4 regions of the Ferrovibrio terrae genome follow, and region 2 is predicted to be linked to each of the others. Evidence: predicted binding sites of a transcription regulator. Region 2 holds the regulator's gene; each other region holds the start of a gene.
What was found. The regulator LexA, encoded in region 2, represses DNA repair genes until DNA is damaged. The targets are predictions, from matches to a motif close to ATGTTCTANTTTGGTTC.
Positions count from the first base shown of each region.

Region 1: a site for LexA is predicted at 2,544-2,560, ahead of FNB15_RS03780 (adenosylcobalamin-dependent ribonucleoside-diphosphate reductase). Genes of this name have one in related genera too.
Region 3: a site for LexA is predicted at 4,367-4,383, ahead of recA (recombinase RecA). Genes of this name have one in related genera too.
Region 4: a site for LexA is predicted at 6,547-6,563, ahead of FNB15_RS05650 (S24 family peptidase). Genes of this name have one in related genera too.

Region 1 covers NZ_CP041636.1:803,120-810,674, reverse strand. Annotated here, with positions in the region: gene FNB15_RS03785 (HAD-IA family hydrolase) at 1-21, opposite strand, end outside; gene FNB15_RS03780 (adenosylcobalamin-dependent ribonucleoside-diphosphate reductase) at 85-2,433, opposite strand; gene FNB15_RS03775 (hypothetical protein) at 2,676-3,410, opposite strand; gene FNB15_RS03770 (Panacea domain-containing protein) at 3,441-3,974, opposite strand; gene FNB15_RS03765 (hypothetical protein) at 4,139-4,645, opposite strand; gene FNB15_RS03760 (lysophospholipid acyltransferase family protein) at 4,642-5,370, opposite strand; gene FNB15_RS03755 (YdcF family protein) at 5,370-6,137, opposite strand; gene FNB15_RS03750 (D-glycero-alpha-D-manno-heptose-1,7-bisphosphate 7-phosphatase) at 6,162-6,716, opposite strand; gene FNB15_RS03745 (cell division protein FtsX) at 6,726-7,555, opposite strand, start outside.
Region 2 covers NZ_CP041636.1:3,041,082-3,048,636, reverse strand. Annotated here, with positions in the region: gene FNB15_RS14820 (methyl-accepting chemotaxis protein) at 1-1,506, opposite strand, end outside; gene lexA (transcriptional repressor LexA) at 1,857-2,603, shown strand; gene FNB15_RS14810 (type 1 glutamine amidotransferase domain-containing protein) at 2,670-3,227, opposite strand; gene FNB15_RS20965 (DUF3309 family protein) at 3,293-3,448, opposite strand; gene FNB15_RS14800 (ComEC/Rec2 family competence protein) at 3,537-5,777, opposite strand; gene gltX (glutamate--tRNA ligase) at 5,895-7,298, shown strand; gene FNB15_RS14790 (RBBP9/YdeN family alpha/beta hydrolase) at 7,295-7,555, shown strand, end outside.
Region 3 covers NZ_CP041636.1:4,041,519-4,049,073, reverse strand. Annotated here, with positions in the region: gene FNB15_RS21425 (hypothetical protein) at 1-4,084, shown strand, start outside; gene recA (recombinase RecA) at 4,443-5,516, shown strand; gene alaS (alanine--tRNA ligase) at 6,149-7,555, shown strand, end outside.
Region 4 covers NZ_CP041636.1:1,166,370-1,173,924, reverse strand. Annotated here, with positions in the region: gene rpmA (50S ribosomal protein L27) at 1-158, opposite strand, end outside; gene rplU (50S ribosomal protein L21) at 189-497, opposite strand; gene FNB15_RS05675 (thermonuclease family protein) at 585-1,121, opposite strand; gene FNB15_RS05670 (diacylglycerol/lipid kinase family protein) at 1,229-2,194, shown strand; gene FNB15_RS05665 (antibiotic biosynthesis monooxygenase family protein) at 2,220-2,567, shown strand; gene FNB15_RS05660 (tellurite resistance TerB family protein) at 2,574-3,005, opposite strand; gene FNB15_RS05655 (ATP-dependent DNA helicase) at 3,074-5,848, opposite strand; gene FNB15_RS05650 (S24 family peptidase) at 5,854-6,489, opposite strand; gene FNB15_RS05645 (hypothetical protein) at 6,639-7,076, shown strand; gene FNB15_RS20925 (hypothetical protein) at 7,159-7,398, shown strand; gene FNB15_RS05635 (portal protein) at 7,428-7,555, shown strand, end outside.

The sequences.
Region 1 (7,555 bases), 2.0 Mb from region 2:
GATCGCCGGATTGGCACTCATCGGCTTTTTCTATGCAAGGCGTTTCCCTAGCGGCAACGCCTTACGTGCGCGTAAAGCCTTGCCTTATCCGCACTTACTATAGCCGCAGGAGGTGCAGGTATCGCAACCCTCGGACTTGATCAGGCCGGGCTGGCCGCATTTCGGACACTGGCGCAGACCGGACAGCGGCTTCGGCGTTTCCGCATTGGCGGCCAGCGCCAGCATGGCCTTTTCCTCGCGCAGATCGTCCGGCCCGGTCATGAAGCCGATCCTGATCAGATGCTGCTCGATCACGCCGCCGATCGCCGCCAGCAGCGAGGGCACATATTTGCCGCCCATCCAGTGGCCGCCGCGCGGATCGAACACCGCCTTCAGCTCGTCCACCACGAAGGACACGTCGCCGCCGCGACGGAACACCGCCGAGATCATGCGGGTGAGCGCCACCGTCCAGGCGTAATGCTCGGTATTCTTGGAATTGATGAACACCTCGAACGGCCGCAGGCGGCCATCCTGCAGGATGTCGTTCAGCGTGATGTACATCGCGTGTTCGGAATCCGGCCAGGTGATCTTGTAGGTGCTGCCGGGCAGCGCTTCCGGGCGGTCCAGCGGCTTGGTCATGTAGATCACGCCGCCGGCTGCAAGAGGGTCCCGCGGCTTCATCACCTGCACCGGCTTGGCCACAGCCACCAGTGGCAGTTCGGCCTGCTGCTGCGGGGCGGGCCCGGCTTTCTTCTCGTCCTTCTTGATGGTCAGCACCGAGCCGGTGATGTCATTCGGGCGATAGGTCGTGCAGCCCTTGCAGCCCTGCTCGTAGGCCATCAGGTAGATGTCCTTGAAGCTCTCGAAATCGATGTCTTCGGGGACGTTGATGGTCTTGGAGATCGAGCTGTCGATGTATTTCTGCACCGCCGCCTGCACGCGCACATGGTCGGCGGGCGCCAGGCCCTGCGCATCGACGAAGGCCTCGGTCAGCGGGATGTTCTCGCCCTTCAGCTGCTTGTACAGGCGATAGGCGTAGTCGCTGACTTCCTCCTGCCGGCGCGTGCCATCGGGCATCAGCACGGTGCGCATGTAGGTGAAGCTGAACACCGGCTCCAGCCCCGAGGAGATGTTGTCGGCGAGCAACGAGATGGTGCCGGTCGGCGCGATCGAGGTCAGCAGCGCGTTGCGGATGCCGTGCTGCGCGATGGCGTCCCGCACGTCGGCGTCGAGTTCGCGAATCGACTCGCCAGCCAGATAGGCGTCGCGGTCGAACAGCGGGAAGGCGCCTTTTTCGCGGGCCAGATCGACAGAGGCGAGATAGGCGGCGCGCTGCAGCCGCTTCATCCAGGCCTCGATCAACGTGATCGAGGCGGCCGAGCCATAGCGCGCGCCGACCATGATCAGCGCATCGGCCAGGCCGGTGATGCCGAGCCCGACGCGGCGCTTGTTGCGCGCCTCATGCGCCTGTTGTTCCAGCGGGAAGTTGGAGACGTCGATGGTGTTGTCCATCATGCGCACGGCGGCGCGGGTCAGGCGGTCGAGTTCTTCCAGGTCGAGCGCGGCATCGGCCTCGAACGGCTTCCGCACCAGCTTTGCGAGGTTGACAGACCCAAGCAGGCAGGCGCCATAGGGCGGCAAGGGCTGTTCGCCGCAAGGGTTGGTGGCGCTGATCGTCTCGCAGTAATGCAGGTTGTTGCGCTGGTTGATGCGGTCGATGAAAATCACGCCGGGTTCGGCATAGGCATAGGTCGCCCGCATGATCTTGTCCCACAGGTCGCGGGCCTGCACGGTGCGATAGGCCGTGCCGTTGAATTTCAGCTCCCAGGCCTGGTTCTGCTTCACCGCCTGCATGAAGGCGTCGGTCACCAGCACCGAGAGATTGAACATGCGCAGGCGATTGGCCTCGCGCTTGGCCTCGATGAAGGCCTCGATATCGGGATGGTCGCAGCGCAGCGTCGCCATCATGGCGCCGCGCCGGCTGCCGGCCGACATGATGGTGCGGCACATCGCGTCCCACACATCCATGAACGACAGCGGGCCAGACGCATCGGCGCCGACGCCCTTCACCGGCGCGCCGCGCGGGCGCAGCGTCGAGAAGTCATAGCCGATGCCGCCGCCCTGCTGCATCGTGAGGGCGGCTTCCTTCAGATGCTCGAAGATGCCGGCCATGTCGTCGGGCACCGTGCCCATGACGAAGCAGTTGAACAGCGTGACCTTGCGCGCGGTGCCCGCGCCGGCCACGATGCGGCCCGCCGGCAGGAAGCGGAAGTCTTTCAAGGCCTCGAAGAAGCCGGGCTCGTGCGCGGCCGGATCTTTCTCGGCCACGGCGAGCGCCCTGGCGATACGCTGCCAGGTATCTGGAATCGTCTGGTCGACCGGCGCGCCATCCGGGCCTTTCAGGCGGTATTTCATGTCCCAGATCTGCTGGGAAATCGGCGCGATGGGCGACATGGGTTAAATCCTGAAAACAGCGCTAAAGACGGAAAGCGGCGCAGGACAGGCCGGCGCCGCTGGAAATTGTCACCCTGACTCTAACGCGGGGCTGCGGTGAGTCGAGTCAATTGTTCTCTTAATGTTTCTACAGATTGATCAACCGGGGTGGGTCAATCAATATGTTGTAAGGCTTGGAAAATCGGGCTTATCCCCGTGATCCGCAAGGGGCTGCGGCAAAGTTATCCCAGGTTATACACAGGTCAGAAAAGGCCCGGCTCGCGAGGGTCGAAAATCTTATACCCATGAAGATGGGGAGCCCGAAGAGCGATACCGCTCTCGGCCGCTAACGCTAAACCTTTAATGTAAACGTCGAGTAGGGCGTCGACCGCATCTTTATCGAAGACCTTCCGATCGCGCCCACGAATGGCGCGGAACTCCCGTGTGCCATCATGCCCGGGGCCCGCATACAAATACTCAAAGTCGGCGTCGGAATAGTCATCACGGGCCAAGTTTGCCAAAGCAATCGAGCATGCGACGTCGATCTCGGTCTCGACAGGTCGGTAAGACATTCGATAGCCCGGCATGACCACAACGGGCCGATCCGGTGCCATGCGAAGGATTGGTGCTTTGATGCCGATATACGCCGTGTATCCCTTCACCCTGCCAGCAGCAACAGCTGCAAAACCGATGCGGTAGCATTTGGAAATATTAGCCAGAGCATATGCAGAAATAGTTTTGACAGCTTCGGCATTCTGCTGTCGCCCAGCCGCAGGGCCAGTGGACAAACACTTCAGTTCGGCCTGAGCGGCGGTGCAAGTGCCATTCATCAAGTCGAAAGTGCAGTCGATTGCTCGATTGTAGTTAAAACCACCTGCGCGGCGCCGAATGTATTCGGCCAACAGCCAATCAGCCACCGAAACAGGTGTGGCGCGAGTTGGTTGAACCCCAAGAGATCGGGCGACATCGATAACGTTAAGGAGAAGCGCACTACTCATTCCGGTATGCCTCCACCGAGTCGTGACAGTTTAAGATACCCGGAATCTGGCCCCAAGACCATCAAAGTGACGCTTTATATCGTCATTGCGAATTCTAAGTGCGAGTCGTCCGGTGGGCTCCGTCGCATTCCATAATAAATCCCAAGGAGAGCCTTTTTCATGCGTCATGCCGGATAATCGCCATGCATCATATACATGATACGCATCGAAAATTTCGTTAACAAAGTTAGTGTCGTGATTTGAAAGCACCGGTTCTACTAGAACTCGTTCATTCTTATAGAGGTCTAGTTTATGCGCGCGGGCAGTGATCGGCTTTTTACCAAAAACTTTAAATTCGTCTCGTACTACTTTGATTACTGGACCATATTCCCAAGCTTCAAAGTCCTGCTTTATTAAAGGAGTGCGGTTTTTCGCCAAGTACCAGCCTTGGGCAAAATATAGCAGTTTTAGAAGTGATAATTGGGTGAGCTTTAAATTTCTGGAGTCGGCAATATCAAGAAGCAAGTTTGCGACTGCTCTTGCATCGTATGGCCTATCTATATTTTGCAGCTTTTCTTCACTCATTATGCTGCCCAAAACTTTCCCCACTCATTTCTCTAACGCACTTTAAATTTGACTCAAATCACAATCTCGAACCGAGTCATTATTGTGAGATTATTCCTGCATTCCGGTTCTCCTAATTGGTGTTTTTGAAGGCCAGCGCCAGTTTTGTCCTCTTTTCTAGACAATTAGTGGCCAAAATCGTTCGACGCCTTCGCCATCTCCGCCTGAATCCCGCTCGCCCAGTCGCGGAACATCTGTGTGTCCTGGTCGAACAGCTCGCGCGTGACATTCGCCACGGCGAAAATCTGTCCCCGCTCGTCATGTGGCTCGGCATAGGGATTGTCCGCTGCGATCTCGACGCCGATCTCGCCGGCCCGCGCGCCCAGCTTCAGCACGAAACAGTCGCGCGCGGGATGGTCGCGGTGCATCGCGGAGGTCAGCGCCAGCCAGGCTGCGCCCATCGCCATCGCATTGGCCTCGGCACCGCCCTTCAGATGGTCGCCGGCCTCGATACTGTTGGCCAGCATGTCCCACATCTGCAGGCGGAAGTCCGCAAACGGCAGGCCTTCGCCGGCCATCATGCGGTTCGCCATGTTGGAGAACATCAGCGCTTCGGCCAGCTGCAGATCGAACTGCAATTCGCCCAGGCCATACTGGATGGCGAAGGCATAGGTCGTCGGGGTCGCGCTCACGACAGCGTCGCCCGCGTCTCCGCCTCCAGCGCCGCATTGGCGCTTTCGATGCGGGTTTCCAGTTCAGCCATGAAGGTGTCGCGATCAAGGCCAGCGGGGATCGGCGGCAGGAAGCGCAGCACGATGGTGCCGGGCTTGCGCAGGACGCCGCGCTTGGGCCAGAAGAAGCCTGAATTGAGCGTCACCGGCACGACCGGCAGCTTGAGGTCGCGATACAGCGCCACCACGCCCGGCTGATAGGGCGCGCTTTCGCCGGGCAGCGTGCGCGTGCCTTGCGGGAAGATCAGGATCTTGCGGCCGTCTGCGGCAGCAGTGCGCGCATCCTTCAGCATCTGCTTCAGGGCTTTCGCGCCGCCCTCGCGGTCGACCGCGATCATGCCCTGCGCGCGGCACAGCGCGCCATAGACCGGAATGCTCAGCAGTTCCTGCTTCATCACGATGGCCGGGCCACGGAACAGCCGCAGCACGATGGCGGTGTCCCACAGCGACTGGTGTTTGGCCGCGACCATCGCGGCGCCCTGCGGGATATGCTCGGTGCCCTCGATGCGCACATGGATATTGCAGATCACGCGCAGCAGAAAATTGATGCTGTCCGACCAGACGGCGCCGATGGTGAACAGATGCTGGCGGTTGCCCAGCGCCAGGGGGATCAGGCCATAGAGCGCGACCAGCGTGCTCCACGACAGGAAGGCAACCTGGAAGAGAAGGGAGCGCAGCAGCAGCATTACTGCGGCTTCTCTTCAGTCGGTTTCTCTTGGGTCGGCGCAGCGGCCGGCTGTACCGGTACAGTCTGCGGTTTCTGTTCCAGCGTGGCGGTCAGCTGGGTGCCGAGACGGGCGCGCAGCAGGGCTGCCAGGTATTTGCTGTATTCGCCGAGCAGGAACACGGTCGCGGCCCGGCGCTGCCACCAGTCTTCCACCCGCATGGCATCCGAGCGCACCGGATGCGGCACGATGGTCATGCCCGACAGATAGCGGCCGAACTCGACCTGCGCGCGCGGCATGTGGTAATTCGCCGTCACCAGCCGGATGGTCCTGTAGCCGCGTGCCGCGGCCCAGCTGGCGGTTTCGGCGGCATTGCCGGCGGTGTCGTCGGCCTCGAAGCCGAGATCGACGCAGCAGTCGAACAAAAGCTGCAGGTCGATGCCCTGCCAGTTGCTGCTGGCCTGTGCTGCATCCGGCATGGTCGGCAGCACGGCCTGCAGCAGCGTGGCTTTGGTGGCGGTCTGCGCCACGCCCGACACCAGCAGGCGGTCAGCCTTGTTTTCATTCAGCAGCCGCAGCGCCGTGGCCAGCCGCGCGGCGCCGCCGGTCAGCACAACGATCGCATCCGTCTTGGTCTCGGCCGGGGCCGGAATCGATTCCACGCGCTCGACATAGGCGATGCCGCCGCCGAGCCAGAGCAGGCCAATGGTGGCCAGCAGCATCAGCCAGCGGCTGATCCGGGTGAAAAACGGGGTCGACTCTTCGTCGTCGCGGTCTTTGCGGGCCATCACTGATCCGTAGGCTCTGTCACTTCAATCAACATGCACGTTACTTAACAGCCGGTTCACGGCATCCGGCAAGTCTTCCGCCACCGTCACCGGCAGCACATCCTGCGGCAGGCCTTTCGCCTGGGTCTGCGCACCCTTGCCGCTGCGCACCAGAATCCGCCGCACCCCGGCCGTCACGCCGGCCTGCAGGTCGGTCAGGCTGTCGCCGATGAACACGGTCTCGGCCGGGCTTTTGCGAAAGCGCTGCATCGCCTCGCGCAGCATGCCGGGGCCGGGCTTGCGCCGGTCGGTCTGCGCCCAGGGCGGATCGGGGGCGAAGAACAGCGCGTCGATCCTGGCATTGTCGCGCGCCAGTGCGTCGAACAGCTTCTCGTGAATGCGGCCCAGCATCGCCTCGTCGATAATGCTCTTGCCGACACAGGCCTGGTTGGTGCAGATCGCCACCGGCCAGCCGCGCGCGTTCAGTTGCGCCACGGCCTTGCCGACATTGGGCAGCATGACCAGTTCGTCCGGCGATTTCACGTAATCGTCGGGGTAGTCGCGGTTCAGAACGCCGTCGCGGTCGAGCAGAATCAGCATGGCACGACTCTAGAGCATCGCACGCAGTTCGCCGAGCACCGTCCAGCGCGCGGTGACGATGGCGAGAGCGGCAGCCCCAAGAGGCAATATCGGCAGCATCAGCCAGTGCCACCACAGCAGCTGCAATCCCGGCAGCAGGCCGGTGCCGATGCCGCCGGCCAGCAGCTGGATACCCACCAGCAGCGCCGCCGCAAGGCCGGCGCCGAGGATGCCGCCGCGCAGGGCCTGCGCCGCCACATGGCGCTGGAACTGCCGGGCGATATAGCCGTCTTCCGCGCCGATCAGATGCAGCAGCTCGATGGTGTCGCGCCGGTCCGCAAGCCCGGCCCGTGTCGCGAAGATCACCATCGCGGCGGCGGCGATGCCGACCAGCAGCACGATGCTGCCGCCCAGCGACTGCAACAGGCGGCCGAGCTGAACGAGGCGATCGAGCCAGGGCTTGGGATCGTCGAGGCGCGCGCCGGGCACGGCGGCCTGCAGCTGCGCATTCACCGCATCCACCGACAGCGCGGCATTGTCCTGCAGCGTCACGTCGATCATGCCGGGCAGCGGCAGATCGGCCTGCAGGGCGGCGCTGCCGAGCCAGGGCTGCAGCAGGGCTTCGACGGCCGAGCGTTCCACGATCCGCACCTCGGCGATGCCGGGCACGGCGCGCAGGATATCGGCGGCGGCCTGCAGGCGCGGCGCCATCGGCTGGCCCGGACGGTCGGCGATCTGCACGGTGAGTTTCGACGACACGCCGCGGCGCCAGCCTTCGATGGTGCCATCCAGCGCCAGCGCGCCGCTGAGCGCCAATGCGGCGAGGAACACCATCACCGCCAGCGCCCAGGGCAGGAAAC
Region 2 (7,555 bases):
TTCGGCCAGCGTATTGGCATCGCGTGCCAGTTGTTCGAACAGTCCGCGATGGCCGCCGCCGATGCGATGGGTCAGGTCACCCTGCGCCAGCGCACCCAGCATGCTGCCAAGATCGTTCAGGGCGCGCTCGACGGTGCCGAGCAGGTCGTTCACGCCGCCGCCCAGCCGCTGCATCACGCCCTGCAGCGCATCGGCATCGATGCGGCGCGTGAGATCACCCGCCGTGGCCGCCGACACGATCTGGCCGATCGCCTGCTCCAGCAACGCTTCCTGCGCCTTGCGCTCGTTTTCGAAAGTCTCCCGGTCGCTTTCGACCTGGCGCTGCAGCGCTTCATTCTGCTGGCCGCTGGTTTTCAGCACTTCGACGGCGCGCGCCATCTCGCCGATCTCGTCGCTGCGGCCGGTTTCGGTCAGGTCCACTGCCCAGTCGCGCTCGGCCAGCCGGCGTGTCGCCGTGGTCAGCCGCACGATGGGCGCGGCAATCTGCGGCCCGGTGAACAGCACGCCGATCAGGGCGGCGATGCCGAGGCAGAGCACGGTGATGACCACCAGCATGATCTGCGCGGTCCTGGACTGGCCGCTGGCATTCTCGGCGGCGCTGTCGGCCGCTGCGGTGGCAGCAGACACCAGCGCATCCACCTTGCCCGACAGTTCGGTGGCGGCATCGCGCGCCTTGCCGAGTGCGAAGGCGGCCGTGGTGATGGTGCGGATCTCGTTGCGACGGCTGCCGAACAGGCTGTCGGTGCCCTGGCCATGCGCGAGCACGACATTGATGCTGTTCTTCAACTCGGACACATCGAACTGCCGGCCGGCGATTTCGATCTGCTCAAGCGCCGTGCTGTTCAGTTTGACGAATTCGGCAAACTGCTTGTCGACCTCTGCATTGTTTGGTGCCTGCGACGCCACCGACAGGGTCGCCACCAGCTGGCTCACCGCATTGCCGGCCGAGATCAGCGCATTTGCAGCTGTCGCCGTTTCCGGCTTGGCATCGGGCTTGCGCAGTTCGGCAAGGCCGCGCTCCAGCGCCGGCCGCATCACATCCTGGAAGGCGATGTAGTCGGTGCCGAGCCTGGTCAGCATCTCTTCGCGATCATGGTGATAGCCCAGGCGCGCATTCACCGACCGATTGATCTGCGCCACCATCGTGTTGAGCAGCTGCACCGACTTCTCGATCTCGGCAATCGCTTCGGCATTTTCAGCGCCGGCCGCGACCTTCACGGTCTCCACCGACTGGACCAGCTTCTGCTGTTTGGTCTTGAGATCGTTCAGTGCCTTGTCGCGCTCGGCATCGCTGGTGGCATTGGCCAGCACCGGGGCGGCGGCGGCGAGCTCGGCGCTGGTCGAGGCGAGGTTCAGCGCGGTGATGACGGCAGGCAGGTTGGTGCTGGTGATGCCGGCGTAGCTGTCCTGTACCCGGCCAAAGAACAGGCCGCCGACCGCATTCGAGATCAATGTGAGTGCGGCCAGTACGCCAATGGCCAGATTCAGCTTCTGCCGGATGCCCATGATCTTCCCCCCTGCACGGCCGTTCTCGGCCGTCTGCCAAGCCTTCTCCCGAGCCGGAGGGGCTTATTCTTGTAACTCATATATTTACCGGCACGGCTAGCACCGTAAAGGGCGATGGCAGGGCACGATTTTTCAGCGGCGAAGCGAGGCTTTGGGGCAATTCCCAATATCTGGGAGGCCTCCTTCGTTCCTCCTACAAGATATATGACTTAGCCTGTGGAAAAATACTTGACCCGTATCAGGAACCTCATTAGAACATTTGCAGGTTTCTTGTTCGTTCCCCGTCCAGCCCACTCGGCACCGCCCCTGCGGTGTCAAGGCTGGCGAAACCCGACCCGAGGAGGCTTGCCATGCTGACCCGCAAGCAGCACGACCTGCTGATTTTCATCCACGAGAAGCTGGAGAATTCCGGCGTCTCTCCCTCCTTCGAGGAAATGAAGGAAGCGATGAAGCTGAAATCCAAGTCCGGTATCCACCGGCTGGTGACCGGCCTGGAGGAGCGTGGCTTCATCCGCCGCCTCGCCCATCGCGCCCGCGCGCTCGAAGTGCTGCGCTTGCCCGATTCGGCCGTGCCGACCCGCGGCGGCATCGGCGCCACCGCCACCCGCCCGACGGCCGCACCGCGCAATCGCCTGATGCCGCGCGTGGTCGAGGGCAACCCGAACGCGCCGATGCCGGGCACCCCGGTGAGCGTCAATCCCTATAACGCACGCGACATCGTCACGCTGCCGCTCTATGGCCGCATCGCCGCCGGTACGCCGATCGAGGCGCTGCGCGACATGAGCACGCAGATCGATGTGCCGATCGGCCTGCTCGGCAATGGCGAACACTATGCGCTCGAAGTCGCCGGCGATTCGATGATGGATGCCGGTATCATGGACGGCGATACCGTGATCATACAGCGCAGCGAGAATGCCGAAAACGGCACTATCGTGGTCGCGCTGGTCGATGATCTGGAAGTGACGCTGAAGCGCCTGCGCCGCAAAGGCAACTCGGTGGCGCTCGAAGCCGCCAACCCGGCTTACGAGACCCGCATCTTCGGCCCCGACCGGGTGAAGGTGCAGGGCCGCCTGGTCGGCCTGCTGCGCCGCTACTGAGTTTCAGCGGATAGACTCAAAACGGGGCGCTGGAAAGCGCCCCGTTTTTTTGTCTGTGAAACCGGATCAGGCAGCGCGCTTGTGCCGCCCCTCTTCCAGTTCTTCCACGATCTTGCTGCAAAAAGCATCGAGGTCGTCGGGCGAACGGCTGGTGACGATCCCCTTGTCGGCTACCACCTCCTTGTCGACCCATTTGCCACCGGCATTGACCAGATCGGTCCTGATCGACTTGTAGGATGTGACCGCACGGCCGCGCACCGCATCTGCCTCGACCAGCAGCCACGGCCCGTGGCAGATCGCCGCCACCACCTTGCCGTCCTTCAGGAAGGTCTTCACCACGCCCATGGCGTCGGTGTCGACGCGCAGCTTGTCCGGATTGATCTGGCCGCCGGGTATGACCAGCGCATCATATTGATCGGGCCTGGCTTCGCTGATCTTGAGATCGACATCCACCGACTCGCCCCAGTCGGCGCCCTTCCAGCCGCGAATGGCGCGGCCGGTCGGCGATGCGATATGCACCTCGGCACCGGTCTTTCTCAGCTTGTCGCGCGGGACGATCAGTTCCGACTGTTCGAAACCATCGGTGGCGATGATGAGGATGCGGGATTTTTTGATATCCGTCATGGGCTACTCTCCTGACTCTTACTCCGGGAGAGAAACCAACCCGCCAGCAGGGGCCTTTGTTCCGTTCAGGCGGTCACGTTGCCGGCCAGCATGAACATCACGAACAGCATCATGACGAAGGCGATCATGCAGCCCGGGACGATGCTCCAGTAACGGCTGTAGGGCCAGACCGGCAGCACGAGCAACAGAAGGATCAGCATGATCGCGAGGATGGGCAGCATCGGGTGGGCTCCGCTCGACAGGGCTGCATGGCAATGGCGCGAGTCCAACGGGTGCGCTTTGCCTGCGTTCCGTATGCTGCAAAATTTTTCAGTCGACCTGCGACCTGTCGTCGCGGCTGCGGCTGTCCTCATGCCCTTTCGCATTCACCCAGGGCCGGCGGCCCCGGGTCTGCGCCATACTGACTGTGCGGATCCCCTGTGCCGGATCGAGATAGAGCGCATGCGCGCCGCTGCGCCACAGGTCATTGCGGTCGATCACGATTCTGGCGGAAGGGCAACGATATCGCACTGCCATCCGGGCCGAGATCACCACATCGGCGTGGCGGCAATCCTCGGTGATCGCCTTGGGCTGCTGCGGCAGGGCGACGAGAAACCCCTGGTATCTCCAGCTGCAGCCGGCGGGATCGCAGCGCAGACTGCCATCGGCGCCGCTGCGCCCCTCGCCCGACCGCTGCTGGGCACGCGACAAGCTTGGCCATGGATAAAGCGGCGGCGCGCCGAGGCGCTCATACCAGGTCTCGGCCGCAAAGCCGCGCGGCGGAGCAGATGAGAAGTAATAGCGGTCCGGCTCGGCGGCACGTGCCGCCAGCAGGCGGCCATCGGCACTCACGAGAAAATCGGGCTGCGCGATCAGCCAGGGCGATGCCGTGCCGACGAGCAGCCCGATCACGCCGAGCCAGCGCCAGCGCTGTCGCCACAGGCAGAGCCACAGACCGCCGCCGGCAATCGCGGCCAGACCCCAGAGCGGCATCGCCGGAACGGTGCCGACCGCGTCGGGCCATCCGGCCACCCAGATGGCCAGCGCGATCAGCGCATCCACCGCCCAGACCATCGGAGTGAGCGCCAGGGCCTCCAGCCCGAGCGGCATCAGCAGGAAGGCCAGCACCGTGAGCGGCATGATGATGAAATCGACCAGCGGCGCCGCCAGCAGATTGGCGATCAGCGCGTAATCCGCCACGCGGTTGAAGTGATAGGCAGCGAACAGCGACGACCCGAGCCCGGCGACGAAACTCGCCGCCATCACCCCGCCGAGCCAGAGCAGCGCGATCCGCAGCGGTCCGGCATGACTGCGCCAGCGGGTCAGCTTCGGCGCCAGATGCTCGAAGGCCGCCACCAGCGCCGTCACCGCGGCGAACGACATCTGAAAACCCGGATCGAGCAGACTGTCCGGCCACAGCACGAGCAGCAGCAAGGCGGCCCAGGCCACGGCGCGCAAAGTGATGGCGCGACGGTCCAGCATGACGGCGAGCAGCGCCAGCGCGATCATCGCCAGCGCGCGTAAAGTTGGCAGCGCCGCACCGGATACCAGTGTATAGGCGACCGCGCCGAGCAAGGCGGCGAAGGCCGCCCATTTCTTGATCGGATACTGCAGTGCCAGACGCGGCGACAGCGCCAGCACTGCACGCACCAGAAAGAACAGCAGGCCGGCCACCAGCGTCAGATGCAGTCCTGAGATCGACAGGATATGTGCAAGCCCTGAATCGCGGAATGCGGCATCGACATGATCCGGAATGGGTCCGCGCACACCGGTCATCAGGGCGGCGGCAATCGCGCCGCCGGCGCCTTCGGTCTGCGCCGCGATGCGTCGCGTCCAGTCCTGCCGCAGCGCGCTGAGCGACAGCATTGCCGCCTCGCGCCAGCTGCGGGTTTCCTCGGCGGGCATGATCTCCGCCGTGCTGATCGCATAGCCCACCGCACCGATCTGCCGGAACCAGGCATAGCGCGCGAAGTCGAACGCGCCCGGCATGGCAGGCTCAGGTGGCGGCAGCAGCATGGCCCGCACACGAATGCGCTCGCCCGGCCACAGCATCTCGCCATCGCGCGGCAGCGTGATGCGGATTCGCTTCGACGTCTCTGCCTCCTGCAATCCGCCGAACTGCAGATCATCCAGCAGCAAGCGATGACCGGCATCGCGCGGCTCGACCTCCAGCACGCGCGCATGAATCCAGACCGCGCCGCTAGGCCGCGTCAGCACCGGCGCGGCGACCGAAGCGGTGCGTTCCGCGCCGAGCCAGAGTCCGGAGACCAGTGCCAGCAGCATGATCAATGGCCAGCGCAGATAGGCCCGCCGCCAGAACAGCAGCAGCGTCAACACGGCCGCCGCCATGCCCAGCCTGAGCGGCAGCAGCCTCGGTTCGACCGGCAGCAGGAAATAGATGGCCACGCCGCCGCCCAGCAAAGCCGGCAGCCAGAGGAACCAGCGGTCGCGCTCGGCCAGCAGCGTGGCGACGGCATCGAACTGCCGCAGGTCGCGCCAGCCGGCGGACATGCCGGACACCGCCCGCTGCCGCAGGATCTGCCAGTAGAGTCCGTGCTCCAGCCTTGCCATGGCGAAATCTCTGCATGGCAGCCATTCCCGCGCCAATCCGTGCAAAACGGGAACGGCGGCTTGCCCGCCTGCCCCTGTATGCTAAAACCCTGCTTCCCAAGTTTCCTGGATCATCCGATGACCAAAGTCGTTACCCGCTTCGCCCCTTCGCCGACCGGCTACCTGCATATCGGCGGCGCCCGCACGGCGCTGTTCAACTGGCTGTTCTCGCGCCATCACGGCGGCACCTTTCTGCTGCGCATCGAGGATACCGACCGCGAGCGTTCGACCGACGATGCCGTGCAGAAAATCTTCCAGGGCCTGAAGTGGCTCGGGCTCGACTGGGATGGCGAACCGGTGATGCAGTTCTCGCGCATGAACCGCCATGCCGAGGTGGCGCACAAGATGCTCGCCGAGGGCAAGGCCTATCACTGCTATTGCTCGCAGGAAGAACTGGAAGAGATGCGCAACAAGGCCAAGGCCGAGGGCCGGCCGATGCGCTATGACGGCCGCTGGCGCGACCGCGACCCGAAGGATGCCCCGGCAGGCGTGAAGCCGGTCGTGCGCTTCAAGGCACCGCAGGCCGGCAGCACGGTGATCAAGGATCATGTGCAGGGCGACGTCACCTTCCAGAACGAGCAGCTCGATGACCTGATCATCCTGCGCTCGGACGGCACGCCGACCTACAATCTGTCGGTCGTGGTCGATGATCACGACATGGGTGTGACGCATATCATCCGCGGCGACGATCACCTGACCAATGCGGCACGGCAGACGCAGCTGTATCTCGCGGCCGGTTTCGTCGTGCCGGACTTCGCGCATATCCCTCTCATTCACGGGCCGGATGGCGCCAAGCTGTCCAAGCGCCATGGCGCGCTGGGCACCGAAGCCTATGCCGATATGGGCTACCTGCCGGCGGCGATGCGCAACTACCTGCTGCGTCTGGGCTGGAGCCATGGCGACGAGGAAATCATCTCGACGCAGCAGGCCATCGAATGGTTCGGCCTCGATCATGTCGGCCGTTCGCCGGCGCGTTTCGATTTCGCCAAGCTGAACAACCTGAACGGCCATTACATCCGTCACAGCAGCGACGATGACCTGCTGGCTGCGGCACTGCCGTTTGTCGAGAAGAAGCTCGGTCGCGCCTGCAATCAGGCCGAAGTGGCGCAGATCAAGGCGATCCTGCCCACTGTGAAGGAACGCGCCAAGGACCTGAACGAAATCACCGAGGCGCTCGGCTTCCTGTTCGTCGCCCGGCCCATTCAGGCCGATGCCGCGGCCCAGAAGCATCTCGACGATGCCGCCAAGGCGCGGATCAGGACCATGATCGAAACACTGAACGGCGTGAGCGACTGGACGGCCGCCAGTACCGAAGCTGCGGTCCGGGCCTTGAGTGAGACGCAGCAGGTCAAGCTGGGCCAGCTGGCGCAGCCGCTGCGCGCGGCCCTCACCGGCCGCACCGTTTCGCCGCCGATCTTCGACGTGCTCGCCGTGCTGGGCCGCGAGGAAACGCTGGCGCGCCTGGCAGACGCTGCCAGATGACGCGCGCGCGGCCGCCGGTTCTGATCGTGCCGGGCCTGGGCAATTCAGGCCCGGAACACTGGCAGAGCCACTGGCAGCGCAAACACCCAGACTTCACCCGTGTCGAGCAGGCCGACTGGGACACGCCCGTCTTCGCGGACTGGCTGGCGCGAGTGGATGCGGCGATTGCCGCCTGCCCATCACCGCCGCTGCTGGTCACGCATAGCCTGTCTTGCTCGCTGGTCGCTCGCTGGGTGGAACGCCACGAGGGCCTTCTG
Region 3 (7,555 bases), 1.0 Mb from region 2:
GATCGGTGCGCTGCGCACCGGGGATATCGGCGAACTGAGCGCCGACCAGATCGCCGCGCTGACCACGGTGCAGGTGCAGGCGCTGGGCACGGCCAACCTGAATGCCTTCGACACGACGCAGGCGCAGGCGCTGGCCACCAGCCAGATCCAGGCGCTGACCACCGGACAGATCGCCGGCCTGCGCGCCACCGATATCGAAGAACTGACCGAGACACAGATCGCGGCACTGACCGCCGCGCAGATCGGCACGCTGAACGAAACGCAGGTCGGTGCGCTGAGCACCACGGCACTGTCGGCGCTGGCGGGCACGCAGATCGCGGCGCTGACCACCTCGGCGCTGAATGCGCTGACGACGGACCAGGTACAGGCGCTGTCGGCCGAACAGATCGGCGCGCTGACCACGACGCAGATTGCCAGCCTGCGCGCCACCGATATCGGCGAACTCGACACCGACCAGATCTCGGCGCTGACCGCCACGCAGCTGCAGGCGCTCGGCACCGCCAACCTCAACGCGCTGTCGGCCACGCAGGCCGCCGCGTTGAGCACGTCGCAGATTGCCGCGCTGACCACCAGCCAGATCGCCGGCCTGCGCACCACGGACATCGCCGAACTGAGCGCCGAGCAGGTTGCTGCACTGACCACGGCGCAGGTGCAGGCGCTCGGCACCAGTAACCTGAACGCGCTGAGCCAGACGCAGGCGCAGGCGCTGACCTCCGCGCAGATCGGCGCGCTGACCACAGGCCAGATCGCCGGCCTGCGCACCACTGATATTGCCGAACTGACGCCCGACCAGGTCGCGGCGCTGACCACCACGCAGATCCGCGCGCTCAGCACCACCAGCCTGAATGCCTTCAACACGACGCAGGCGCAGGCGCTGACCTCCGCGCAGATCGGCGCGCTGACCAACACGCAGATTGCCGGCCTGCGCGGCACCGATATCGCCGAATTGACCACGACGCAGCTGCGCGCGCTGACCACCACGCAGATCGGCGCGCTGTCCGAGGCCCAGGTCGGCGGCCTGAGCACCGCGGCGCTGTCGGCGCTGGCCGGCACGCAGATCGCCGCGCTGACCACCTCGGCCCTGAATGGCCTGAACCAGACCCAGGTGCAGACGCTGTCGGCTGAGCAGATCGCGGCGCTCACCACCAGCCAGATCGCGGGCCTGCGCACCACCGATATCGGCGAACTCGATACCGACCAGGTCTCGGCGCTGACCGCCACGCAGCTGCAGGCGCTCGGCACCACGAACCTGAACGCGCTGACCCAGACGCAGGCGCAGGCGCTGACCACGTCGCAGATCGGCGCGCTGACCAACACGCAGATCGCCAATCTGCGCACCACCGATATCGCCGAACTGACCACCACGCAGATCGCGGCGCTGACCACGGCGCAGGTGCAGGCGCTCGGCACCACGAACCTGAATGCGCTGACCACGGCGCAGACCCAGGCGCTGGGTGCGACGCAGATCGCAGCCCTGACCACGGCGCAAATCGCGGGCCTGCGCACCACCGAGATCGGCGAGCTGACCACCTCGCAGATCGCCGCGCTGACGACCGTGCAGGCGCAGGCGCTCAGCACCACCAACCTGAATGCGCTGACCACGGCGCAGACCCAGGCGCTGGGCACCGCGCAGATCGCGGCGCTCACCACCAGCCAGATCGCGGGCCTGCGCACCACCGACATCGCCGAACTGACGACGTCGCAGATTGCCGCGCTGACCGCCACGCAGATCGGCACGCTGAATGCGACCCAGGTCGGCGCGCTGAGCACGGCCGACATCGCGGCACTGTCGCCGGCACAGGTCGCAGCCTTCAGCAGCTCGGCGCTGAACGCCTTCTCGACGAGCCAGACGCAGGCGCTGGGCACCTCGCAGATCGCCGCGCTGACCACGACGCAGATTGCCGGTCTGCGCACCACCGATATCGCCGAACTGGCCAGCAGCCAGATCGCGGCGCTGACCACGGCGCAGGTACAGGCGCTCGGCACCGCCAACCTGAACGCGCTGAGCACGACGCAGACCCAGGCGCTGGGTGCGACGCAGATCCAGGCCCTGACCACGACGCAGGTCGCCGGGCTCCGCACCACAGATATTGCTGAGCTGACCACCGGGCAGATCGCCGCGCTGACCTCGGCGCAGGTGCAGGCGCTGGGCAGCGGCAACCTGAATGCGTTCAACACCACGCAGGCCCAGGCGCTCGGCACCACGCAGATCGCGGCGCTCACCACCAGCCAGATCGCGGGCCTGCGCACCACCGACATCGACGAACTGACCACGACGCAGCTGCGTGCGCTGACCACCGCGCAGATCGGCACGCTGAACGCCACCCAGGTCGGCGCGCTGACGCCGACGGATGTGGCGGCGCTGGCCACCACGCAGATCGCGGCGCTGACCAGCACGGCGCTGAACGCCCTGAACGGCAACCAGGTTGCGGCGCTGACCACCAGTCAGATCCAGGCGCTGACCACCAGCCAGATCGCCGGGCTCCGTACCACCGAGATCGGTGAATTCAGCACCACGCAGATTGCCGCGCTGACGACAGCGCAGGTGCAGGCGCTGAGCAGCACCAACCTGAACACCTTCTCGACCGCGCAGGTGCAGGCGCTGTCGACCGCGCAGATCCAGGCCCTGACCACGACGCAGATCGCCGGCCTGCGCACCACCGAGATCGGCGAACTGACGACGTCGCAGATTGCCGCGCTGACCACGGCGCAGGTTCAGGCGCTCAACACCACCAACGTGCAGGCGCTGAATACCGCGCAGGTGCAGGCGCTGGGCTCGGCACAGGTGCAGGCGCTGACCACCACGCAGATCGCCGGTCTGCGTACCACCGACATTGCCGAACTGGGCACCGCGCAGATCCGCGCGCTCACTGCCACCCAGCTGCAGGCCTTCAGCACCACCAACCTGAACGCGCTCTCCACCACGCAGGTGCAGGCGCTGTCCGCCGATCAGGTCGCGGCGCTGACCACCGCGCAGATCGCCGCGCTCCGCACCAGCGACATCGCCGAACTCGGCACCACGCAGATCGCCGCCCTGACCACGGCGCAGATCGGCGCGCTGGGCACCTCGCAGATCGGCGCACTGACCGCCACGCAGGTGGCCGCGCTTGAAACCGGCGACCTGAATGCCTTCAGCACGACGCAGACCCGCGCGCTGGGCAGCGCGCAGATCCAGGCGCTGACCACCACGCAGATCGCCGGGCTGCGCACCACCGATATTGCCGAGCTGAGCACCAGCCAGATCCAGGCGCTGACCACGGCGCAGATCCAGGCGCTCGGCACCACCAACTTCAATGCGCTGCTGGCCACGCAGGTCGCTGCCCTGACCACGTCGCAGATCGCGGCGCTGACCACGACGCAGCTGGCCGGTCTGGGCACCGGCGACATCGCCGAACTGGGCACGAACCAGGTGCGCGGCCTGACGACGACGCAGATCGCGTCCTTCAGCACCACCAACCTGAATGCCCTGACCACGACGCAGATCCAGGCGCTGGCCTCCACGCAGGTGGCGGCGCTGACCTCGACGCAGATCGCCGGCCTGCGTACCTCGGATATCGGCGAGTTCGGCACCGCGCAGGTGCAGGCGCTGACCACGGCGCAGATCCAGGCGCTCGGCAGCACCAACTTCAACGCGCTGAACACCACGCAGGTGCAGGCGCTGGCCAATTCGCAGATCGCCGCCCTGACCTCGTCGCAGATCGCCAACCTGCGCACCACCGATATCGGCGAACTGGATACGGACCAGGTCGCCGCGCTGACCACGTCGCAGCTGCAGACGCTCAGCACCACCAACCTGAATGCGCTGAGCGGCACCCAGGCGCGCGCGCTGACCTCGTCGCAGGTGTTGGCGTTGAGCACCACCCAGATCGCCGGCCTGCGCTCGACCGACGTGAACGAGCTGTACCGCACGCAGATCCAGGCCTTCACGACCTCGCAGATCGCCGCGATCTCGACCACCGCGATCAGCGGTCTCGGCGTCGGCGACATCCTCGGCCTCAGCTCCGCGCAGGCGAATGCCTTCACGCAGCAGCAGGTCGGCGCCATGCAGTGGTGGCAGTACTGGGCTTGGCTGCGGGTGCTCTGAGCACCGTCCAACCGCCCGGCCTGACCGAGTCGCGGCATTACTTCTGGATGTATTGGCTTTGATGCTTCGCCATGATATGGCGAAATCGCACCTTCTTATCCGTTCAAAAGACCGGGTTTGGGCCGACAGACCGGCCAGGCAGAGGCATCGTAAGCCTGGCCGCCAGAGAATCGCCTGCTGCCGAACAGACCGGAACGGGGCGGCGGTCTTATGAGAACATCAGGGGAATATTCCATAAATATCAGGCACATACAGAGGGGCATATTTTTCGCTGGACAACGGCAACGATATGAGAACATATGGGGTCAGAACGGCGTATAATTGCAATTCACCGGCCCCCATGAAAGGATGCTCGCAAATGTCGTCCCCCTCACTTCGCGTCGTGGAAAAAGAGAACATGGATAAGGGTAAGGCTCTGGAAGCTGCGCTCTCGCAGATCGAGCGCAATTTCGGCAAGGGCTCGGTGATGAAGCTCGGCCAGCGCCAGAGCATGGAAGTCGAAGCCATTTCCACCGGCTCGCTCGGCCTGGATATCGCGCTGGGGATCGGCGGCCTGCCCAAGGGCCGTATCGTTGAAGTCTACGGTCCGGAAAGCTCGGGCAAGACCACCATCGCGCTGCATGTCGTGGCCGAGGCCCAGAAGAAGGGCGGCACCTGCGCCTTCGTCGACGCCGAACATGCGCTCGACCCGTCCTATGCCCGCAAGCTCGGTGTGAATATCGAAGAGCTGCTGATCTCGCAGCCCGATACCGGTGAGCAGGCGCTGGAAATCGCCGATACCCTGGTCCGCTCGGGCGCCATCGACGTGCTGGTCATCGACTCGGTCGCCGCCCTGGTGCCGCAGGCCGAACTCGAAGGCGAGATGGGCGACACCCATGTCGGCCTGCAGGCCCGCCTGATGAGCCAGGCTTTGCGCAAGCTGACCGCCTCGATCTCCAAGTCGAACTGCATGGTCATCTTCATCAACCAGATCCGCATGAAGATCGGCGTGATGTTCGGCAGCCCGGAAACCACCACCGGCGGCAATGCGCTGAAGTTCTATGCCTCGGTCCGTCTCGATATCCGCCGCATCGGCGCGATCAAGATCCGCGACGAGGTGGTCGGCAACCAGACCCGCGTGAAGGTGGTCAAGAACAAGGTGGCGCCCCCGTTCAAGGTGGTCGATTTCGACATCATGTATGGCGAGGGCGTGTCCAAGACCGGCGAACTGATCGACCTCGGCGTGAAGGCCAATGTGGTCGAGAAGTCGGGCTCCTGGCTCTCGTTCGACAGCCAGCGCATCGGCCAGGGCCGCGAGGCTGCCAAGACCTTCCTCAAGGAAAACCCTGAGGTTGCCAATCGTATCGAAGCCGCGATCAAGGCCAACACCGGCATCGTCGCGGCCGCCATCGACGCCGGCCCGGATGCGGGCGAGGCGGAGGACGCCGAGTAAACAGTTTCGCCCCGCTCAACGCCGGTAAACCACGGCGCCTGAGTTATTCTCCTCCATGGGCAAAGCCCCGGCAGCGGACCTCGCTGCCGGGGTTATTTTTTGCCTCCTTCGGCTCCGGAACCCGGTTGCCTTCCGGCCGCCGGGCGCTATCTGGCAGGGGAGAAGTTCTCTCCTCCATGGACCCCGGTATCGCTCGCGCGATACCGGGTTTTTTTGTCCCTTGAATGTGACCGTCCGGACCCTAAATGTTCCTGTTGGCCCGTTGCCGGGCCGGCGGTTCCGGCGGCGAAGCCGTCCGAACACCAGCGAACCGCCACGAAGCCGTACGAACGCTGGCGAACACGCGCGAAGCGCCACGAACACCAGCGAAGCGCTACGAACACTGGCGAAGCGCTGCGAACACGGGCGAAGCGGCGCGAAGATCGGACAGGGTGGCCGGCAGGGCCGGCCGATTTACGGGCAATTCCCTATCCGACCAAGGACTTAACTGGCCGCATGCCGGCTGGACAGGGAAAGGGCAGACCGTTAAGACAGGTCGCTTGCCGGATGGGGTCCGGCTCGTGACAATCTGACCAGCAAACGACAAGGCGACCCGGTCCAGCCGGGCGCCACCGACCAGGGGTGCGAAGTCCATGTCCTCCGCCAGCGATGTCCGCCAGGCCTTCCTCGACTACTTTGCCAAGAACGGGCACAGCGTGGTCGAGTCGTCGCCGCTGGTGCCGCGCAACGACCCGACGCTCATGTTCACCAACGCGGGCATGGTGCAGTTCAAGAATGTCTTCACCGGCCAGGAGAAGCGTCCTTACACGCGCGCCACCACCTCGCAGAAATGCGTGCGCGCCGGCGGCAAGCATAACGACCTGGATAACGTGGGTTACACCGCGCGGCATCACACCTTCTTCGAGATGCTCGGAAATTTCTCCTTCGGCGATTACTTCAAGGACGATGCGATCCCGCTCGCCTGGAACCTGATCACCAAAGACTACGGCCTGCCCAAGGAGAAGCTCTGGGTCACCGTCTATCACGACGACGACCAGGCCTTCGATATCTGGAAAAAGATCGGCGTGCCCGAGAGCCGCATCGTGCGTATCGCCACCTCCGACAACTTCTGGGCCATGGGCGATACCGGCCCTTGCGGCCCCTGTTCGGAAATCTTCTACGACCACGGCGACAAGATCTGGGGCGGCCCGCCGGGGACGCCGGAAGCCGATGGCGACCGCTATATCGAGATCTGGAATCTCGTCTTCATGCAGTTCGAGCAGGTGACGAAGGAGCAGCGCGTCAGCCTGCCGAAACCGTCCATCGATACCGGCATGGGCCTGGAACGCATCACCGCCGTGATGCAGGGCAAGCACGACAATTATGACATCGATCTGATGCGTGCGCTGATCGAGGCCTCGGCCGATGCGTCCAGCACCGATCCGGACGGCGCGCACAAGGTGAGCCATCGCGTGGTGGCCGACCATCTGCGCTCGTCCTGCTTCCTGATCGCCGATGGGGTGCTGCCGTCGAATGAAGGCCGCGGCTATGTGCTGCGCCGCATCATGCGCCGCGCCATGCGCCATGCCCAGCTGATGGGCTGCAAGGAGCCGCTGATGCACCGCCTGGTGCCGACGCTGGTGTCGGAGATGGGCCGCGCCTATCCCGAACTCGGCCGCGCCGAAGCACTGATCGCCGAGACGCTGAAGCTGGAAGAGACCCGCTTCAAGCAGACGCTGGATCGCGGCCTCCGGCTGCTCGACGAAGCCACCGCCAGCATGAGCAAGGGCGACATGCTGCCGGGCGAAACCGCGTTCAAACTCTACGACACCTTCGGCTTCCCGCTGGACCTGACGCAGGATGCGCTGCGTCCGCGCGGCATCAACGTGAACCTCGACGGCTTCCAGACCGCGATGGCGGCGCAGAAGGCCGAGGCGCGTAAGGCCTGGGCCGGGTCGGGCGAGGCCGCGACCGAGAAGGTCTGGTTCGAGATCAGGGAAGACAAGGGCGCCACCGAATTCCTCGGCTACGACACGCAGTCGGCCGAAGGTCGTATCGAT
Region 4 (7,555 bases), 1.9 Mb from region 2:
ATGCCCACGTTCTTGCCGGCATGCACCTTGGTGCCGCGCTGACGAACGATGATGTTGCCGGCGACAACGGCTTCGCTGCCGTACTTCTTGACGCCGAGACGCTTGGACTGGGAGTCGCGACCGTTACGCGAAGAGCCGCCAGCTTTTTTATGTGCCATGGAACTGTCTCCTTAAATCTGTCTGAGCGCTTAGGCAGCGATCTCGAGGATCTTCACCGCGGTGTAGCGCTGGCGATGACCGTTCTTGCGACGCGAATTCTGCCGGCGGCGCTTCTTGAAGATGATCAGCTTCGGACCGCGGGTCAGACCGACGACTTCCGCTGTCACCTTGGCATTGGCGACATCCTTGCCGAGCTTGACGTCGCCGCCATTGCCGATGGCCAGCACCTGGCCGAATTCGATCTTGTCGCCCGCCTCGCCGGCCACCAGTTCGACCTCGAGCACGTCGCCCGCTGCCACCTTGTACTGCTTACCGCCGGTCTTGATCACTGCGAACATATTGATATTCCATAAGAAAGTGGCAGCGCCGGCCGTCCGGTGCCGCCTGAATTCGAGGGGCGCACTATAGCCGGGGGGGAGGGTCTGTCAACCCCGGATTCGGCCACTTCCAGCCGCATTATCGTTCGCCGGTTTGGCGCGCCGGTTCTGCTCTTTTTGGGCGCGGCGCCAGTCCCAAGCCGGTACGGCTCGAACGGAAGCCGCCCAGACCCCGTTACCCAGCAGCTGGGCCTCCCATTCGGCGGCCTCATAATCCCGGCTGTAGGCCAGGTAGGCCCAGGCGAGGCCAGCCCGCACCATGGCCCGGTTCAGATCTTCCCCGCCAGCCTCGCAGACCGCCACCACCCGGCCATAGCGGTCGCGATCCTTCTCGGAGCAGGTGACCGGACGGCCCGCAATCAGGCGCCGCAGATGCGCGGCAGCTTCCTGACCGCATAGCCAGTCTATGTTATCTCTTTGGCAATGCTGGGATTTCTCCGGGGCATCGATGCCATGCAGGCGGTAATTCACCTGGCCGATCTTGATGGTGTCGCCGTCCAGCACCCGAATTTCGGACGCGGCCGCCAGCACGGGGACGGCCATCAGGAGGAGAAAGACGACAAGCCGAATCGCATACCATGTCATGCAGTCGGCTTAGCATAACCTGGTATGCTGGCCCAGAAGTGTTAACGGGGCCGACTGTCATAAAACCATTGCTGCCCCGGCGCGCAAAAATCTGCTATCCGGCCGACATGCCCGGGTCACCGCACGCGACCTACCGCCGGCGCCTGCTGGTGATCTACAACCCGACCGCCGGAGCCGGCCAGCTCGGGCGGCGCAAGCGCGCGCGACTCGAAGCCTATCTCGACCTGCTGGAAGATTCCGGCTGTGCGGTGGAGTTCCGCCCCACGGCCAAGCGAGGCGACGCCGAGACCTTTGCCGCCGAAGCTGTCGCTGAAAAATACGATGCCGTGGTGGCTGCGGGCGGCGACGGCACGATTGGCGAAGTGGCGAACGGTCTGCCAGCGAACAGCGCGCCGCTTGGTATCTTTCCGCTGGGCACCGCCAATGTGCTGGCGATGGAGATTGGCTTGCCGCTCGATCCTCCGGCAGTGATGCGTGCCGTGCTGCATGGGCCGCAGACCATGATCTGGCCCGGCTTTGTGAATGACCGCCTGTTCACCATCATGGCCGGCGTCGGTTTCGATGCGCATGTGGTGCGCGATCTGCCGCCGCAGATGAAACGCTGGTTCGGCAAGGCGTCTTACGTGATCGAGAGTCTGCACCAGCTCGCGGCCTATAACGTGCCGCGCTATCGCGTCGGCATTGATGGCAAAGATTACGACTGCGCTTCGGCCGTCGTCGCCAAGGGGCATTTCTACGGCGGCAAGTTTATCTGCGCGCCGCATGCGCGGCTGGATGATCCGTCGTTTGAAGTCTGCCTGTTCAGGATGGGTGGTCGCATCGGCGCAGCGCGCGCGACCGTGGCGCTAACGCTCGGCTTGCTGCAAAAGCTGCCCGAGATCGAACTGGTGCGCGGACACGACGTGACGATCACTCTTCTTGGCACAGGCCTCGACGGCGAGCCGGTGCAGGCCGATGGCGATATCGCCGCCACACTGCCAGCACATGTCAGGATCGGCAGCCGGCCGATCCCACTGATCCTGCCCAAAGGCAGCACACTGGCCCCGGATGTGATAAGCAGGGCGGCAGAATAATCCTTCCAGCAGAGGATTCGCTGCCATGTCTGCCGCCGGCTTCGCCAGCACGCCCAAGCCACCCTATTACGCCGTGATCTTTTCCTCGCAACGCACCGAAGGCGACAACGGCTATGGCGCCGCTGCCGACCGCATGGCCGAACTGGCTGCGCAGCAACCCGGATTTCTGGGTATGGAAAGCACGCGCGGTGCCGACGGTTTCGGCATCACGGTGGCCTACTTCGACACTGAAGAGAATATCCGTGCCTGGAAGCGCAACATGGAACACGCGGCCGCGCGGCAGAAGGGCCGTGAGGTCTGGTATGCGCATTACGAGATTCGCATCGCCAGGGTCGAGCGCGCCTATAACTTCAAGGCGCCGCAGATAGATTGATAGGGCTCAGCCCTTCGGAATATCGCCCGGCAGGCGTTTGTAACGCACGCCGGCGCCGCGTTCGATGGCGGCGGCATGCAGGCGTTCGACGCGCAGTTCGTGCCGCAACATCTCCAGCCAGCGCAATTCCTCCTGCCGGCCATGGCCGTCGACGGCGACGATGTCGCAGGCCAATGCATAGGCGGTTTCGCACCAGTCGGTCGGCAGGGCTTCCTTCACCAGGCCCAGTGCAGCATCGACACCGTCATCCTGGTCCAGCAGCGCAACGCAGTCGCCGACCGCCACCTGCATGGCATCCAGGCCATAGCCGCGGAAAATCGGCAGATGCCGCACGGCGGCGTCGATGGCGCCCACCTCGGTATCCTTCAGCTTTCCGTCGGCCACGGCGGCGATCACCATGGCATAGATCAGGGCATTCTGTGGCGTGATGGTCGACATGGATGAGTGTTTCCTCGGGCGGGAGACCCCGCCTAACGGGACAATACGGCGAAACAATGACTGACAGCTTACGCGAGATTCTGCTGGCCGCCAGTGCTGGCGCGCATGCTGTTCAAAAAAGCCGCCGTCTCGGCCACGGCCTCGCGGATGCCGATGCGTTTCACCTCGACGCTGGCCGGAAATGCCGACAGCAGACGAGACGGAAGCTGAGCATCCAGCACGACAAACACGCCGTAATCGTCGGCGCGACGCAGCAGGCGTCCATAGGCCTGCTTCAGTTTCAGGCGCGTCAGCAGATCGTCATAGGCCTGGCCGCCGAAGGCTGACTTGCGCGCCTTGTGCAGCAGGTCCGGCCGGGGCCACGGCACGCGGTCAAATACGGCGAGGCGTAAGGAGGCGCCCGGCACATCGACGCCATCGCGCATCGCATCGGTACCCAGCAGGCAGGCGTGTTCCTCGGCACGGAAGATGTCGACCAGCGTGGCGTTGTCCAGCGGATCGACATGCTGCGCATACAGCGGCAGCCCGGCTTCGGCCAGCGGTCTGATGACGCGCTTCTGTACCGCGCGCAGACGGAAGATCGCCGTGAAAAGCCCAAGCGCGCCGCCGTTGGCGGCGAGAAACAGTTCGCGGTAGGCGGCGGCCACCTGGTCCATCGCGTCGCGCCGCACGTCGGTGACGACGAAAATGCGCGTGCGGTTTGCGTAATCGAAGGGCGAGGGGAAAGCGGCACGTCGCGCAGGCTGCGGCAGATGCCGCGCGCCGCTGCGGATCTCGGCGCTGTCCCAGGCGGCCTCGGGCGAGGCATCGGCCTTGGCCGGCGCGATGTCGCGCAAAGTGGCGGATGTGATCGCCACGCCATGCGCCGGCTTCAGCACGGCGCCGGCAAAGGGCAGCATCGGATCGAGGTAATGGCGATAGAGGCCGAGATCGAGGTCGCGACCGTCGATGCGCTCCAGACCGAACCAGTCCACGAAAGCTGCCGGTGTTTCGGTCTGCAAGTCGAGCAGCATGCTGCGCCAGGCGTCCAGCGTCATCTTGCGCCGCAGCAGGCCGCGCAGCGCGCCTTCGATGCGCGAGCGCGTGGCGGTGTCCAGCTCGGCAGTCTCGTCCGCCAGCATGTCGCTCAGGGATTTCGTCAGCGTGTTCACTGGTTCCAGCACACGGTCGATGCCATGAGCGAAGTCCATTGCTGCATCGATCAGGCCGTTCACCGGTTCTTTCGTCGGACATTCCAGTCCATAGGGGCTGTCCGGCTGCGCGCTGCGCGCCAGGATCTGCTGGCGCGCGCGGGCCAGAAACTTCTCGCCCTGGCCCATCGGATTGCCCTCGCTGAGCCGCGCCAGCCAGCCTTCACCCGGCAGGCAGCGCGCCATTTCCACCACGGCCTCAAGTGCCGTGCGGCCGCGTTCGTCCTGCGCCACCAGGTCGCCAATGCGGTTGGCAATGCCGCGTGCACGGCTTCGGCGTCCGCCTTCAGGGCCGCGCAGCCAGCGCCGTAGGTCGACGCCTTCCATGCCGGTCAGATGTGCGGCGAAAGCGCTGTCGGCGGCTTCAAACAGGTGATGGCCTTCATCGAAGACATAGCGCAGCGGTTTCTGCGCATCGTCTTCGCCCATGGCAGCCTGGATCATCACCAGCGCATGGTTGGCGATCACCATCTCGGCCTTGCGCGACTTGCGCACGGCGCGTTCGATGAAGCATTTGCGATAATGCGGACAGGCGGCGTGGATGCATTCACCGCGCTGGTCGGTCAGACCTAAAGTGCGGTTACGGCCATGCAGATCGGCGGCCCAGGCGGGAAAATCGCCGCCGGCCAGATCGCCGTCGCGCGTCGCGCTGGCCCAGCGTGCGATCAGGCTGAGCGGCACCATATCCTGTGGCCGCGCTGCGCCGCCCTGCGTCGCGTCTTCCAGATTCAGCAGGCAGAGATAATTCTCGCGGCCTTTTCGGATCACGACTCGACCCTGCTTCTCGGCAGGGTCGGGGAACAGGCGGTCGAGTTCGTGATCCAGCTGGCGCTGCAGGTTCTTGGTATAGGTCGAGAGCCAGACCGTGCCGCCATTCTTCTCGGCCCAGACGCTGGCCGGCGCGATATAGCCCAGTGTCTTGCCGATGCCGGTGCCAGCCTCGGCCAGCACCATTTCCGGCATGCCGATCACTTCGCGCGGCGCAAAGGCCTGTGCCACCGTGGCGGCATAGTCGGCCTGCGTCTCGCGCAGCTCTGCTGTGGTGCCGAGCAGCTGCGCCAGCCGTTCGCGCGCTTCCGTCGGCGACACCGATTGCGTATCGGGTGGCGGTGGTGGCGCGTAGTCGACCCACTCGGGCAGCTCCTGCCAGACATCCAGCCCACCGAAGCCGCCGCTCGGTGCCTGTGTTGCTTCCGGGCCCAGTCCGAGCAGCAGATACGACGCCCAGGGCCAGCCAGCCTTGTTCAGTAATTGCGCCAGTCGCATCGAACGACGCAGCGCGCGCGGCTGCTGGCGCGGCAGGTCTTCCAGCAGCATCTGGGCGGCATGATGCAGATACTGCACAGCCTCTTCGTCATCGGCGGCGTCGAGACTGAGGCGTTCCAGCAGGCCATGCGGTGTCGGCAGACAGAAGCGCGCCGGTCGCACGAAGGCAAACAGGTCGAGCAGGTCGAAGGCCATGAAGGGCTCGACGCCCAGTTTCGCGGCCGTGGCCTTGAAATGCACCAGCAGGGGTGGCGTGGCGCGCGCGCGGCGCGCAGCGGTATCGGGCGATAGTTTTTCGAGATGGCCGTTCTCGAACCACCAGGCAAAGCCTCCACCGGCCACCAGCGCCGGCAGTCGACCGAGCGCGGCTGCCAAGGAGTCCGTCATTGCGATTACTGTGCCGCCCAGACGATGCGGGCGATCCAGGCGATGTCGTGCACGTCGAAGCCGCGTTCAGGATAGGCGGGATTGAAAGAGGAGAGTTCGATGCGGGTGAGTGTGCGGCGCGACAGCAGTTTGCACATTACTTCGCCCTGCATGGTCTTGGCGATCACGCGGTCGCCGCGGCGCACGCTGGCGGCCGGTGACACGATCACGATGTCGCCGTCGCGATAGACCGGCAGCATGCTGTCGCCGCTGATTTCCAGTGCATAGGCCTGCGGATCGCCAATCTCGGGGAAGGGCACCTTCTCCCAGCCTTCGCCGGTCGGGAAACCGGCATCATCGAAGAAACCGTCCTTGCCGGCCTGCGCCAGACCGATCAGCGGCACACGCTGCACGCTACGCGGCACACCGCCGCTTTCGCTCAGCAGGTCCATGAATTCCGGCACGCTGGCCCCGGTCGCCTCGATCACCTTGGCGATCGATTCCGTCGATGGCCAGCGCTGCTTGCCATCGCGGGAAATCCGCTTGGACCGGTTGAAGGTGGTGGGATCAAGCCCGGCTTTGCGGGCGAGGCCCGACGCGGTCAGGTCATAGCGTTCGGCAAGGCCATCAATGGCAGCCCAGATCGCGCGATGTGTCAGCATGGGAAGATTGTCTTGCAAATCAACGAATTTGCATACAGGAATATTATCTGATTATAAGATTGACATAAGAACATAACAGGAATTATAATCTGTCTTTAGGCGTGAAAGTCGCCTGTGTTCTGCTCGCATCAGGTCTGGATGTGAAACAGATGAGCGAAAATCCAGCTAAACCCGGACTCCAATCGCCAGCTCTGGCTGTGCCAGGGCCTGCACGGCCGGAGCGGGCTGTTGTGGTATTTGCCGAAGAAACGCGGCTGCCGAAGTTACGCCGGCTCAAGCCCGGCTACCGGCACTGCTATGCCTATATGGCCCTGCCGGGTGGCTGGGTTGGTATCGATCCTCTGGCATATATGACTGAAATAAAAGGATTTTATGATTGGCCCACAGAAGCCGACCTAGCTGGGCATCTGCGTGGGCTGGGACAATGCGCCCTGACGGTGCCGGTGCTGACGCCGCCGCGTCGGCTGGCACCGCCGTTGCCGTTTTCCTGTGTCGAGGTGGTCAAGCGTCTGATCGGTCTGCAGAGCTGGCAAATAAGAACACCATGGGAACTATTTCTCTGTTTGCGGAAAATATCCCTTGATTGAGGGTTTGTTTTGTTCTATATATCCTTCTCACAGGAACAAATAGCAAACATCTTCAGTCGATTATCAGAAGGGATTTGCCGCCATGGGTGGGATTTTCAGTTCTCCATCACCGCCGCCACCACCGCCCCCGCCCCCGCCGCCGCCGGCACCGGTCGAAAGCGCGGCCGAGGTGGCCGAGAAGGCGGCGCGCGAACGCCGCCGTCGTGCCCAGGGCGAAACCATTGCCACCTCCTGGCGTGGTGTCACTGACACCGACACCGAAACGCTCGGCGGTGCGGCCCCGAGCAGCAGCCGCAGCAGCAAGCGCCTGCTCGGCGAATGAGGACAACAGGTATGTTGGCAACAGACCGCATGACCATACGACAAGAACCGGAACACGATCCCGAAAAGGATCCGCTGCGTCCCGAGGCGCTGCGCCGCCGCTATGACCGGTTGCGCAGTCAGCGCAGCGCCTGGGAGGCGCTGTGGCAGGACTGCTA